Regions from separate parts of the Saccharopolyspora sp. NPDC049426 genome, predicted to be linked through region 2. Evidence: riboswitches for the same ligand, from Rfam matches in the RefSeq annotation. Region 2 holds a riboswitch; the other holds the start of a gene.
What was found. Region 2 has a riboswitch for glycine ahead of gcvP (aminomethyl-transferring glycine dehydrogenase). Riboswitches for the same ligand answer to the same signal wherever they lie in the genome.
Positions count from the first base shown of each region.

Region 1: another riboswitch for glycine. It lies ahead of gcvH (glycine cleavage system protein GcvH); the one in region 2 lies ahead of gcvP (aminomethyl-transferring glycine dehydrogenase).

Region 1 is NZ_JBFAPZ010000015.1:30,424-37,514, reverse strand. It holds gene AB0J78_RS27575 (AMP-binding protein) at 1-163, shown strand, start outside; gene AB0J78_RS27570 (DUF202 domain-containing protein) at 279-671, shown strand; gene AB0J78_RS27565 (DUF202 domain-containing protein) at 673-999, shown strand; gene AB0J78_RS27560 (organic hydroperoxide resistance protein) at 996-1,412, opposite strand; gene AB0J78_RS27555 (MarR family transcriptional regulator) at 1,409-1,876, opposite strand; gene AB0J78_RS27550 (L-serine ammonia-lyase) at 2,032-3,387, opposite strand; gene gcvH (glycine cleavage system protein GcvH) at 3,419-3,790, opposite strand; glycine riboswitch at 3,940-4,035, opposite strand; gene AB0J78_RS27540 (helix-turn-helix domain-containing protein) at 4,146-5,699, shown strand; gene ald (alanine dehydrogenase) at 5,881-6,996, shown strand.
Region 2 is NZ_JBFAPZ010000016.1:105,287-112,377, forward strand. It holds gene gcvP (aminomethyl-transferring glycine dehydrogenase) at 1-2,494, opposite strand, end outside; glycine riboswitch at 2,657-2,753, opposite strand; gene AB0J78_RS28675 (MerR family transcriptional regulator) at 2,837-3,409, opposite strand; gene AB0J78_RS28680 (bifunctional nuclease family protein) at 3,681-4,157, opposite strand; gene garA (glycogen accumulation regulator GarA) at 4,552-5,019, opposite strand; gene gcvH (glycine cleavage system protein GcvH) at 5,138-5,521, opposite strand; gene AB0J78_RS28695 (CDP-alcohol phosphatidyltransferase family protein) at 5,623-6,216, opposite strand; gene AB0J78_RS28700 (hypothetical protein) at 6,470-6,685, opposite strand; gene AB0J78_RS28705 (propionyl-CoA synthetase) at 6,985-7,091, shown strand, end outside.

The sequences.
Region 1 (7,091 bases), on a different contig from region 2:
GTGCGCGGGTTACCTGGAGGCCGACGGGATGGTCCGTCCCGTCACCGATGCCGAAGGGTGGCTGTCCACGGGCGACGTCGGCGAGCTGGACGCGGACGGGTACCTCACGATCACCGGGCACAAGCCGGAGCTGTTCGGCGGCGACATGCCCTTGGCCTTGTGACCGCGGGTTCCGAGCATGGGAGCCTTCCTGCCATCTCGAGCCGAGCCGTCGCCGGATTCGCGCTTCCCGCAGGGCACCGGCTCGTTGCGCCATTCGGAGGAGATAACGTGAGGCCATGGCGACCGATGGCGAAGGTGAGAGCGCGCGCTGGCCGCGGCGGCTCTACGAGGCGGGCGACGAGCCCGACCCCCGGTTCACGCTCGCCAACGAGCGGACGTTCCTGGCGTGGATCCGCACCGCGTTGGCGCTGATGGCCGGTGGGGTCGGTGTTGAGGCACTCAACGCCGTGTCCGCTGAGCCCAGCGACATCCGCACCGTGCTGGCGGTCGCGTTGCTGCTGGCCGGGGTTCTGTGCAGCGGTACGGCTTTCACCAGGTGGGTGGCCACCGAACGCGCGCTGCGCCGGGGCAAGCCGCTGCCCGCTCCGCGCCTGGCTCCGGTGCTGGGCTACGGCTTGGGTGTGATCGGTGTGGCGGCCTGCGTGCTGCTGTTCGTGACCGGGTTCTGAGGTGGGCGAGCACCAGCCCTGGGATCCGGGGTTGCAGATCGAGCGCACGACCCTCGCCTGGTTGCGCACGGCGTTGGCGTTCACCGTGAGCCTGCTGGTGCTGCTCAAGTTGATCTCGCACCACAGCGCGATGGCCGCGGTCGTGTGCGCGCTGACGACGTTGCCCGTCAGCGGGGTGGTGGCGTGGCTGGTGTGGCGGCGCCACCAGCGCAGCGATCGGCGTCTGCGCGCGAAAGCACCGCTGCCGGGCGGGGCTTTGCCCGCCGCGACAGCGGTGCTGGCGATGCTCGCCGGGGCGACCGGCGCGGTGTACGTACTGTTCGCCTAGGCGACGCGGACTTCGAGGCCGATGTTGCCGCGCACCGCGTTGGAGTACGGGCACACCGCGTCCGCGGCTTCGGCGATCTGCTGAGCCTGTTCCTCGGCAACGCCGGGCAGGTCGACGAGGAGGGAGACGTTGAGGCCGAAGCCTCCGTCACCGTTCTTGCCGATACCGACCTCGGCGGTGACCGAGGAGCCCTCGATGTCGACCTTCTGCTTGCGGGCGACCAGCTGGAGTGCGCTGTGGAAGCAGGCGGAGTAGCCGGCCGCGAACAGCTGCTCGGGGTTGGTGGCCCCGCCGGGGCCGCCCATCTCCTTGGGGATGGCCAGCTCGAGGTCGACCAAGCCGTCCGAGGTGCGCGTGCGTCCGCTGCGACCTTCGCCGGTCGCGGTGGCCTCCGCCGTGTAGAGAACTGTCATGCCTTCGTCTCCCGATTCTCGGTGACCCGGCGTGCCGCGTCGTTCAACGTGGTCGTCAGGTTTTCCAACGTGGACCGCAGCTGCTCGACCTCGCCGAGGTCCATCCCGGTCGCGGAGACCATCCGCTGCGGGATGTCGCGCGCCTGCTGCCGCAACGCGCGCCCCTCGTCGGTGACCTCGACGCGAACGGACCGCTCATCGGTCTCGCTGCGCGTGCGGACGAGCAGCCCACGGGTCTGGAGTCGTTTCAGCAGCGGCGACAACGTTCCCGAATCGAGCCGGAGGAGGCTTCCCAGTTCCTTGACCGTCAGCGACTCGCGCTCCCACAGCACCAGCATCACGAGGTACTGCGGGTAGGTCAGGCCGACCTCGTCGAGGAACGGCCGGTAGAGGTTGGTGAAGGCCCGCGACGCGCTGTGCAGCGCGAAGCAGAGCAGCCGGTCCAGCGTCGATTCCGTCGTCACGAGACAAACCGTAGCGCACAATTAAGTTGTGCACAACTAAATGGTGCGCACGCGTCCCGTCATTGATCGCATGAGATTTCGATGTCGCAGGTCAGCGCAGCAGAGCGGCCCGAGGTGATGACAGGAAGGTTCCCATCCTCACCTCGGGCCGCCGCTCAGCACTCGATGACGTTGACGGCCAATCCGCCGCGTGCGGTCTCCTTGTACTTGACCTTCATGTCGCGTCCGGTCTCCCGCATCGTCTTCATGACCTTGTCGAGGGACACGAAGTGCGTTCCGTCGCCGCGCAACGCCATCCGGGCAGCGGTGATCGCCTTGACCGAGGCCACCGCGTTGCGCTCGATACACGGGATCTGCACCAGACCGCCGATCGGATCGCAGGTGAGCCCCAGGTTGTGCTCCATCGCGATCTCCGCGGCGTTCTCCACCTGGCTCGGCGTGCCACCGAGCACTTCGGCCAAACCTGCTGCGGCCATCGAGCACGCCGAACCGACTTCACCCTGACAGCCGACCTCCGCACCCGAGATCGACGCGTTCTCCTTGAACAGCACCCCGATGGCCCCGGCCGTGAGCAGGAAGCGCACCACGCCGTCTTCGTCGGCACCCGGCACGAACCGCGCGTAGTAGTGCAGCACCGCGGGCACGATGCCCGCCGCGCCGTTGGTCGGCGCGGTCACCACGCGCCCGCCCGCGGCGTTCTCCTCGTTGACCGCCAGCGCGAACAGGGTGACCCACTCCAGCGGATCGTCCTGAGCGGTCAGCTTCGCGGCCAACTCGGCCGCGCGCCTGCGCACCTTCAAGCCGCCGGGCAGCTCACCGGTGTTGCGGCAACCGTTGTCGACGCATTCCCGCATCACCCGCCAGATGTCCAGCAGCCCCGCCCGCACCGCGGGTTCCTCCCGCCAGGACAGCTCGTTGGCGAGCATCACCCCGCTGATCGGCAGACCCGACTCGGCGCTTTGGATCAGCAGATCGGCGCCCGTGCTGAAGGGCATGGGAACCGCTGTGTCATCCGCTTTGATCCGATCGGCGCCGGCCGCGTCCTCATCGACGACGAAGCCGCCGCCCACCGAGTAGTAGACCGCCGACTCCAGCTCGCTCCCGTCGTTGCCGAGGGCGGTGAAGCGCATGCCGTTGGGATGGTCCGGTAGCGATTTGCGCCGGTGCAGCACCAGGTCTCGCGCACTGGTGAACGACAGCACGTGATCACCGCCGAGCCGCAGCAGCCCGCTCTCGTCGATCTCGTCGACGCGCTGCGCGCCGGCCACCGGATCCACCGACTCCGGGCGATGCCCTTCCAGCCCGAGCAGGACCGCGTTCGGACTGCCGTGACCGCGACCGGTCGCGCCAAGGGAACCGAACAACTCCGCATTGACCCTGTTGACCTTGGAGATGGTCCCGTTCGCCCGCAGCTTCGCGGTGAACCGCTGCGCTGCGCGCATGGGCCCCACCGTGTGCGAACTGGACGGGCCGATCCCCACCGAGAACAGGTCGAAGACACTGATCGTCATTGATCGCCTCGCCTCGTTCCGGGCTCCGCGGCTACTCGTTGATCAATTCGGAGTACTGCTCTGCGGTGAGGGTCGCGCCCGTCTCGGTGACGCGCACCTCGATCAGCCAGCCCTCGCCGTAGGGGTCGGAGTTGACCACGGCCGGGTCGTCCACAACGGACTCGTTGATGGCCACGACCTCGCCGGTGACGGGCGCGAACAGGTCGCTGACGGACTTGGTGGACTCCAGCTCACCACACGCCTGGCCGGACTCGATCTGGTCACCGACCTCGGGGAGCTGGACGAAGACGATGTCACCCAGGGCGCTGGCGGCGTGCTCGGTGATGCCGATGCGCGCGACCTCGCCGCGGTCGTCGATCCACTCGTGCTCTTCGGTGTAGGACAGGTTCGTGGGCAGCGTCATGAGGGAGGCTCCATAGCTGTTTCGAAGGGACGTCGGTCCCCGGTTTCGGCTGGGCCTCCCCCTCTGTTGCGGAACCTGAGAGCTTCGCCGCGCGAGCGGCTTGCACCGTGGGTGGCCCGTCGGTGACGACGGACGCTTTCCAGAGTTGCCTCGCCCGAGCGGTCATGGGTGCCTGAGAGTTTGCTGGGGAGTGTTGCTCCTTCGGCGCCCTGCACTGATGGCAGGGTCTCTCCCGCACGGGGTCGATGGCCGGTATGCGATTGTCGGCTTGCTCAGCAACGATAAACGGGCCAGCGAGACTGTCAATGCACATGTGATCTCCGCCGGCACGCCCTTGGTCGAGGAGGACCCTTCGATGCTCGACATCCGGGCACTGGTCGAGAGGGTGGGCCCGGCCCTGCTGCGCACCGTGATCAGCCCGGAGCCCAACACCGTCGCCGGTGACGTGGTGATCGCCGAACCGGATCAGCCCACGACGGCGACCGGCGGCGACCTGGTGCTGGGTGTGGGGATCAGCGACGTCGAGCAGGCGGTGCGGCTGGTGCGCGACTGCGGCGAGCAGGGCGCGGCCGCGGTGCTGCTCAAGCCACCGGTGTCGGCCGAGGCCGCTGTCGTGGAAGCCGTGCGCGGCGCCGACGTGGCACTGGTGGAGGTGCGTCCCGGCACCGCGTGGGCGCAGCTGGTGTGGCTGATCCGCGCGGCCTTGGCGGGCGGGATCAGGCAGGCGGAGGAGAGCGGTATCGGTGTCGCGGACCTGTTCAGGCTCGCCGATGCGGTCGCCGACGTCGTGGACGCGCCGGTGACCATCGAAGACGCCCATTCGCAGGTTCTGGCGTACTCGGCCAGGCAGGACCTGACCGACCCGGCGCGGGTCTCCACGATCATGGGTCGCAAACAACCGGACGACGTGCTCGCGAAGTTCCGCGCACGCGGCACGTTCCGGCAGCTCATCAAGGGCAGTTCGGCGATCTTCGTGCCCGCTCAGCAGGACGGGACGCTGCCGCGTCTGGTGATGCCGATCAGGATGGGCGGCGAGCTGCTGGGCTCGATGTGGGCGGTGGTGCCCGGCCCCGTCTCGGAGGAGCGCGCGACCGCCTTCGCCGACACCGCACCGCTGGTGGCGTTGCAGTTGTTGCGCTGGCGCGCGGTCGCCGACGTGCAGCGGCGGAGGACGGCCGAGCAGGTGCGGCTGCTGCTCGACGGCAGTGACGGCTGGCGGGCGGCGGCCAGCGAACTGGCGGTGCCCAACGAGGAGCACCGCGTGATCGCGATCGAGATGCCCGCCTCCGACGGGCCGGCCGAGGGCCAGCGGCTGGCGATGTGGGAGTGGATCACGCGGGGCATCGGACGACGGCCGCTGGTCACCGAGATCGGCACCGTGCTCTACGCGCTGGTGCCCGACCGGGCTCGTGGCGGCGGCTGGCCGGAGCTGCGACAGGCGCTGCTGTCGCACGACCTGTCCCCTCGTCCGCTCGTCGCGGTGGGAACTTCCGTGGCGGTCACCGACATCCCGGGCTCCCGAGCCCAGGCCGATGAGCTGATCGGGATGCTGCGCACGGGGTTGGTGCGGCAACCCGTCGCGGTCTACGAGGACCTGTGGCACCTGCTGGTCCTCAGCCGGATGGCCGGCGCGGCCACCGACGCCGGTGTTGCCGCGCTGGGCCCCTTGGGGGTGCTGCGGGAGCACGATCGCGGGCAGGGCACCGAATACCAGGCCACCCTGCACGCGTGGCTGCGGCATCCGGGAGACCCCCGGCAGGCGAGCCGTGAACTCCGGGTACACCCCAACACCTTCCGGTACCGGATGAAGCGGATCGGCCAGCTGGTGGAGGTCGATCTCGACGACGCGGACGTCCGGTCCGCGCTGCTGGTGCAGCTGCTGGCCGAGCGCTGGGCGCAGCACGGCTGAGCCGGGGACGGCGGGCGCGGCGATCACGAGCACGGGAACCGATCTGTCACTTCCGCCCTGCCCGCACGCACGGGCGTTGTGCTGGTGGCACAAACACCCCCGCCCAATCTCATGCCGTGGAAATGATGCGCTGCGCGTCACGTCGTCCGATCGTTGTTTCCACACGACGAAAGGACCCACGGTGAAGATCGCAGTGCCTCGCGAGATCAAGAACAACGAGTACCGGGTCGCGATCACCCCAGCCGGTGTGCACGAGTTGACCGCCCGCGGTCACGACGTTTTCGTCGAAGCGGATGCCGGTGCCGGCTCCTCCATTCCCGATGAGGACTACCTCGCCTCCGGCGCGAAGGTGCTGGCCACGGCCGACGACGTGTGGAGCGAAGGCGACCTCGTGCTCAAGGTCAAGGAGCCGATCGCCGAGGAGTACCCGCGGCTGCGCCGGGACCAGGTGCTGTTCACCTACCTGCACCTGGCCGCCTCCGCTGAGCTGACCGACGCGATGCTGGCCTCGGGCATCACCGGCATCGCCTACGAGACCGTGCAGACCGGGGACGGCGGGCTGCCGCTGCTGGCGCCGATGAGCGAGGTCGCCGGGCGGTTGGCGCCGCTGGTGGGGGCACATTCGCTCATGCGGCCCAGCGGTGGTCGGGGTGTGCTGCCCGGCGGAGTTCCCGGGGTTCACCCGGCGCGGGTCGTGGTGATCGGCGGCGGTGTCGCCGGCCTCAACGCGGCGCGGGTGGCCTTGGGCATGGGTGCCGAGGTGGAACTGCTGGACACCAACGTCGACAAGCTGCGCGAGATCGACCGCGACTTCCACGGCCAGATCCGCACGGTCGCGTCCAACCGCTACACGGTCGAGCAGTCGGTTCGGGCTGCCGACCTGGTGATCGGCGCGGTGCTGATCGCGGGCGCGAAGGCCCCCAAACTGGTGTCCAACCACATGGTCTCGGAGATGAAGGCCGGCAGCGTGCTGGTCGACATCGCCATCGACCAGGGCGGTTGCTTCGCCGACTCCCGGCCGACCACGCACGACGCCCCGACCTACCGGGTGCACGACTCGGTCTTCTACTGCGTGGCGAACATGCCGGGCGCGGTGCCCAACACCTCCACGCACGCGCTGACCAACGTGACGCTCCCCTACGTGCTGCGCATCGCCGACGCCGGTTGGCAGCAGGCGTGCCGCGCGGATGCCGCGCTGGCCGGCGGCCTCAACACGCACGCCGGCGACCTGGTCAACCAGGCCGTCGCCGAGGCCCACGGCCGCACCGCGGTGGCGCTGAGCAGCGTCCTGGACTGACGTCTCCCGGTGTCTGGGAGCGGACGGGCTGCGCGGAAGGTTCCCTTCCTCATGGCCCGTCCGCTCCGCTGTGACAGGAAGGTTCCCCTGCTCAC
Region 2 (7,091 bases):
TGATGCCGCTGGTCTTGCTGATCTGCCGCAGGTCCAGGATGCACTCGTGGGCGACGAGGCCGCCCGCACCCGTGTAGAGCACCGGGAAGTACTCGCTCAGCCGCCGCGCCACGTAGTTGGCGGCGGCCACGGCGGTCAGGGTCGCGCGGCGCAGGCCGTCGGCGCCCATCATCCGCACGTAGGCCCACGAGATCGGCAGGATCGAGGCGCTGCCCCACGGGGCGGCGCTGATCGGGCCGACACCGGTGGCCGGACCGGCGGCGGGCTGCAGCGGGTGGTTGGGCAGGAACGGCGACAGGTGCTCGCGGACGCCGATCGGGCCGACGCCCGGACCGCCACCGCCGTGCGGGATGCAGAAGGTCTTGTGCAGGTTCAGGTGCGAGACGTCGGAGCCGAACTTGCCCATCCGGGCCAGGCCGATCAGCGCGTTGAGGTTCGCGCCGTCGACGTAGACCTGGCCGCCCGCGTCGTGCACCAGCCCGCAGACCTCGCGCACGGTGTCCTCGTAGACGCCGTGGGTGGACGGGTAGGTGATCATGATCGCGGCGAGGTCCTGGGCGTGCTCGCCGACGAGCTCGCGCAGGTGGTCCATCTCGATGTTGCCCTGCTCGTCGCAGCGGACCACGACCACCCGCATCCCGGCCATCACGGCGCTGGCGGCGTTGGTGCCGTGCGCGCTCGCAGGGATCAGGCACACCTCGCGCTCGGCCTCACCACGGCTGTGGTGGTAGGCGCGGATGGCCAGCAGGCCCGCGAACTCGCCCTGGCTGCCCGCGTTGGGCTGCAGGCTCACCGCGTCGTAGCCGGTGACCTCGGCGAGCCATTCCTGCAGGTCGGAGACCACCTTGAGCAGGCCCTCGGCGTCCTGCGCGGGCGCGAAGGGGTGCAGCGAGGAGAACTCCGGCCAGGTGATCGGCTCCATCTCCGCCGTCGCGTTGAGCTTCATCGTGCACGAGCCCAGCGGGATCATGCTGCGGTCCAGCGCGATGTCCTTGTCCGACAGCTGCCGCAGGTAGCGCAGCAGCGAGGTCTCGGAGCGGTGCGTGTGGAAGACCGGGTGCGTCAGGTACTCCGAGGTGCGGGCCAGCGCGCCCGGCAGCGCGTCCTCGGTCTCGACGTCGAGCTGTTCGACGTCACCGGCGGTCACGCCGAAGGCCTCCCACACCGCGGCCAGGTGGGCACGGGTGGTGGTCTCGTCGCAGCTGATGCCCACGTGGTCGGAGTCCACGCGGCGCAGGTTCACCCCGCCGCGGCGCGCGGCCGCCAGGACCTCGTCGGCCTTGCCGGGGACCTTGGCGACCACGGTGTCGAAGAACTCGTCGTGCACGACCTCGACACCACCGCGGCGCAGCTGCTCGGCGAGCACGCCGGCCATCCGGTGCGCGCGGGTCGCGATCGCCTTGAGCCCGTCCGGACCGTGGTAGACCGCGTACATCGAGGCGACCACGGCGAGCAGCACCTGCGCGGTGCAGATGTTGCTGGTGGCCTTCTCACGACGGATGTGCTGCTCGCGGGTCTGCAGCGCGAGCCGGTACGCCTGGTTGCCCTCGACGTCGACGCTCACGCCCACCAGGCGGCCCGGAAGCTGCCGCTCCAGGCCCTTGGCCACGGCCATGAACCCGGCGTGCGGACCGCCGAAGCCCATCGGCACGCCGAAGCGCTGGGTGCTTCCCACCACCACGTCGGCACCGATCTCGCCGGGCGCGCGCAGCAGGGTCAGCGCCAGCAGGTCGGTGGCCACCACGACCTTCGCGCCCCGCTCGTGGAGCGCGGCGATCAGGGCCTCCTGGTCGCGCACCGCGCCGGAGGCACCCGGGTAGGACAGCAGCGCGCCGAAGAACTCGCCCTCGGGCAGTTCACCGGAGGTCAGGTCGGCGACCACGACCTCGATGCCCAGCGGCTCGGCGCGGGTCTCGATGACCGCGATGGTCTGCGGCAGCGTGTCGGCGTCGACCAGGAAGCGCGGCGACTTGGACTTGCCCGCGCGGCGCACCAGGGTCATGCCCTCGGCCGCGGCGGTGGCCTCGTCGAGCATCGAGGAGTTGGAGACGGGCACGCCGGTCAGGTCAGCGACCATCGTCTGGAAGTTCAGCAGCGCCTCCAGCCGGCCCTGCGAGATCTCCGGCTGGTAGGGCGTGTAGGCGGTGTACCAGGCAGGGCTCTCCAGCACGTTGCGCAGGATCACCGGCGGGGTGACCGTGCCGTAGTAGCCCAGGCCGATCATCTCGGTGTGCGGGGTGCAGCGACCGGCGAGGTCGCGCAGCTCCGCCAGCGCCTCGGTCTCGGTGGCCGGTTCCGGCAGCGACAGCTGCAGGTCGCCCTCGCGGATGGTGTCCGGGACGGCCTTCTGCCCCAGTTCTTCCAGGGAGCCGACGCCGATGACGTCGAGCATGCGGGCCAGCTCGGCGGGCATCGGGCCGACGTGGCGGTCAGCGAACGGCCTGCCGTGCTCCAGCGCGGCCAGAGGGATGCGGTCGTGCGTCGCGTCGGTCATCGCCAAAACCTCAATCATCGCGGCGAACAAAGGGCGGCAGCGGATGCTGCTCTCCCCCTCTGTCCCCGTTCGCGAAGCGAACGCCTGAGAGCTTCACCCGGCGGACCGGGCTTGCACCGTCGGCGGGGCCCACCAGTAGGTGTGCCCGCTTTCCAGAGGTATCTCGCCCGTGCGGTCCAGGTGGCCTGAGAGGTTGTCGGGGAGAGTTGCTCCTTCGGCGCCGGTCCTGGTCAGGGCCGGACTCTCCCGCACGGGGTCGGCGATGGCGCTCAGAGTACCCGATCAACAGCGTCTATCAGACCATCAATGTCGCCTACCGCACAGATGGCGGGCACCGGTGGTTCAGCCGGTCTCCGCTTGGCGGTCGCGGCGGCGAGCCGCGAGCTCGTCGTTGATCGCCGACTCGATGTTCTCGCCACCGTCGGCGCGCTCGGCCGGGAACTCGTGGATGGTCCCGCTGATCTCGCGCATCGCACCGCTGACCGCGATGCCGAACACTCCCTGCCCGCCCTGCAGCAGATCGACCACCTCCTCCGCGGAGGTGCACTCGTAGACCGTGGTGCCGTCGCTGAACAACGTCAGCTTCGCCAGGTCCTGAACGCCGCGCTTGCGCAGGTGCTCCACCGCGACTCGGATGTTGTGCAGCGACACCCCCGTGTCCAGCAGGCGCTTGACGACCTTGAGCACCAGGATGTCCTTGAACGAGTACAACCGCTGCGAGCCCGATCCGGCAGCACCGCGGATGGACGGCCCGACCAGCTTGGTGCGCGCCCAGTAGTCGAGCTGCCGGTAGGTGATGCCCGCGATCTGGCAGGCCGCCGGCCCGCGGTAACCGACCAGTTCGTCCGGGGCAGAGGCGTCGGGGAACAGCTCACCCTGCTCCGCAGCATCCGAGGTCGCTGCTTCCTCCACCACGCCTGCCTCCCCTCGTCCGGCCCGAAGCCGACGACGACGATCACCAGCGCCCGGACCGTTTGCGGTCCAGGGCCGCGAAGCCGTACACCGGCTGAATCACACCGGGGCAATTCGCGTAAGTCCGAAGGTATGCCCGCTCAGCAGGCGGGTCAACGCGACGCGCGGGCCGGGCGCGCTCTCGTTGGCCGGCGCAAGAACCCGGCCCCCGGGCTGCTGGTGCAACCCGGGGGCCGGTGTGGTCTGTTCGGACTAGAACCCGAAGCGCCGGTCCTCAGGTGTCGGCACCGCGGAAGTCCTCCGGGGAGACGGAGTCGAGGAACTCGCGGAACTTCTCCACCTCGTCCTCCTGCTCGTCCGGAATGATCAGCCCGGCCTCGTCGAGGACCGACTCGTCGGCGTGGATCGGAACTCCGATGCGCAGCGCCAGCGCCACCGAGTCGCTCGGCCGCGCGGACACCCGCACATCACCGTCGAACACCAGCTCGGCGAAGAAGGTGCCCTCCTGCAGGTCGGTGATCCGCACCTGCTCCAGGTCGCGGCCCAGGGCTCCGATGACGTCCTTGAGCAGGTCGTGCGTGAGCGGCCGCTGGGGCCGCACGCCCTGCTGCTCCAGGGCGATGGCCGTCGCTTCGACCGATCCGATCCAGATCGGCAGGTAGCGCTCGCCCTGAGCCTCGCGCAACAGCAGGATCGGCTGGTTGGCTGGTAGTTCAACTCGCACGCCGACGACGCGCATCTCGCTGCTCATCGTCACATCGCCTCCTCCAGCGCGCCGAAGCGTGACATCCCCGTCGAGGGTCCCGCACCGACGCCTCCGACGCTACCCGCGATACGGCGGACACGCCCTTCCATCGGCGGTCCCGGCGGACCACCACCGTCGCGGTCGTTGTAGTCGGGGCTCGCGGCCCGGACCGCTGGCGAGCTCGTCGTTGAGCAATACCCAGCACGATACACCGCGCAGAGCCCGGTCGAACCCGCCGGAACTGCCCTGCTGCGCTGTCAAAACCGCTTGTGGCGCCGGGAAATTCCCGGCGAGGAGGGACGAGATCCGCGCGCGGGCCGCGCAGCTGCCTCATGCGTCAGCGGGGCGACGCCTCGTGGCGCCGCCCCGCTGACGGGTTGAAAAGCCCTGTTCGACGGCCTCAGCGGCCGCCCTGGCCCCCATCGATCGGCCCGGTCAGGAACACCAGGCGGAACTTCCCGATCTGGACCTCGTCGCCGTTGGCGAGCACCGAGGTGTCCACCGGCTCCCGGTTCACGTAGGTGCCGTTGAGGCTGCCCACGTCGACCACCACGAAGTCGTTGCCCTCGCGGCGGAACTCGGCGTGCCGCCGGGACACCGTCACGTCATCGAGGAAGATGTCGCTGTCCGGGTGCCGGCCGGCGCTGGTGGTCTCCCGATCCAGCAGGAACCGCGAACCCGCGTTGGGGCCGCGCTTGACCACCAGCAGGGCGGAACCCGCCGGCAGCGCATCGACCCCGGATGCGGGGGCAGGCTCCGGGGCCGCGCTCTCGGTGCTTTCCGGCTCCGAGAGGAAGGGCCTGAAGACCGAGGTGGTCTCCGGTGACTGCTCCGGCGGAACGTCGCCGAAGCCGCTGTTTTGGCTCACCTGAGCTCTCCTCTACGCGGATAGATCGTGCCAAGTATGCACCCAACGTACCGTGCCTGGACAGCCTCGGAACGAGCGACTCCCGTCATCGTCCCACGGATGCCTCCCGGCAGGACGATCATGCCTGGTCGATCAGCTTCTGGTAACCATCGGCGTCGAGCAGACCGGCCAGCTGCTCCGGGTCGGCGAGCCGGATCTCCACCATCCAGCCCTCCCCCGTTGCGTCCGAGTTGACCAGCTCCGGTTGGTCCTCCAGCGCGGCGTTGCCGGCGGTGATCTCACCGGCGACCGGGGCGTAGATGTCGGAGACGCTCTTGGTCGACTCCACCTCGCCCATCGACTCCCCGGCGGCGATCTGCTGCCCCACCTCGGGGAGCTGGACGAACACCACGTCGCCCAGCTGCTGCTGGGCGTAGTCGGTGATGCCGATGCGCACGGTGTCCTCGCTGATGCGCTGGACCCATTCGTGCTCTTCGGTGTACTTGATCTCCGGGGCCGCCACGGTGGTCCCGCCTTTCGTCCGCTGTTGCAACGTGCCGAGTGATCGGCGCGGCGAGCGTATTCACCGGCCACCGAGGGCCGCAAGACGACGCGCAGCCGGGATCAGGCGCGGGCTCTGGCCCCGCGCACGGCGGCGGCGACCTGCCCGAAGTAGAGGATGCCGGCCCACAGGTACAGCGCCCCGCCCCAGGCGGTGAAGGCGTAGGCGATGGGCCGGACCACGTCGGCTCCGGTGAAGTCGTCCTGCACCAGCAGCAGCAGCGGGAACGCGTACATCAGGCAGAACGTGGCGGCCTTGCCCAGGTAGTGCACCTCGGGCGGTTCGTAGCCGTGCCAGCGCAGCACCGGCAGGCACAGGGTGAGCACGACGTCGCGGCCGACCAGGGCGACCGCCACCCACCACGGGATGACGTCGCGCAGCACGAAGGCGATCAGGGTCGCGACGATGTAGAGGCGGTCGGCCGCGGGGTCGAGCAGCTCGCCGATGCGGCTGTACTGGTTGAGCCAGCGGGCGAGCTTGCCGTCGAGCCAGTCGGTGGCGCCGCTGATCACCAGGACCAGCAGCGCGAGCAGGTCGGCCTGCGGGCCGAGCAGCAGCCAGAGGAAGACCGGCACGCCGGCCAGGCGTATCACGCTGAGCAGGTTGGGCAGCGTCCACCAGGGATCCGCCCACACGTCGCGGGCGACCTCGCGGATCCGGTCCAGGCCGGGATCACCCGGCCCCGGGTGGTCCTTCCCCGCTCCGGCCCGCGGCCCGCTCGTGGTGTTTTCCGTGGTGCGCTCGGCGTCCTGCACCACGAGCCTCCCCTGAATGGTTGTGCGCACTGCCCCGCAACGGGTGCACACCTGTGCATCCTTACCCGATCAGGGTCTCATATGGGCAGCGCAACCCACTTGGCGGCCAGCCGGAGGCGGGACAGCCTGCGGCTCCGGAAGAACCGCTGCGGATTCACCCGCGAGTGCGGCTCCAGCCCCGGCGGTGCAACTCGGCATCGGTGAGGAACCGGGCTCTGCCGCGATCGTCCACGCCCGCCCAGCGGGCGCCCGCGGTTCCCTCTCGGACGTAGGAGTGGCCGCCGCTCCAGACCACGCTGCACGGCGCGGTCGGCAGGTCGTTCGGCTCGTCGACGGTCGCTGTGGCCCTGGGAGGCTCTGCCGGTTCCATCGTGCTCATAAGTTCGTAGCACCTCCGATTCATTTGTCGGCGCGGGACACCTCGGTGTTAGCCCGGCCATCGGCTCGTCGCCGATTGTGCGGCCTGCGAGTCGCACTGTCGCGCCGGAAACGCACCCGCAGCGCCCAGCGGCGCGGCGGCGTCGCCGAATCGCGTCAGATGTGAGCGCGACCGAATTCCGTTCCCCCGTTCGTCCGAACACCGGTGTTTCGCTCGCGACGAACGCGTTTCGGCCGAACGGCCGCGCGGGCCCCTGGCGCCGAGATCTGATCTGAGGTACTACACAGGCGGTGCCACAGCGGACGCAGGAGGTAGTCGCAGCGATGGGTGAGTACGCGGAGAACTACCGGCGCAGCCTGGACGACCGCGAGGGCTTCTGGCTCGACGCGGCGCGGGC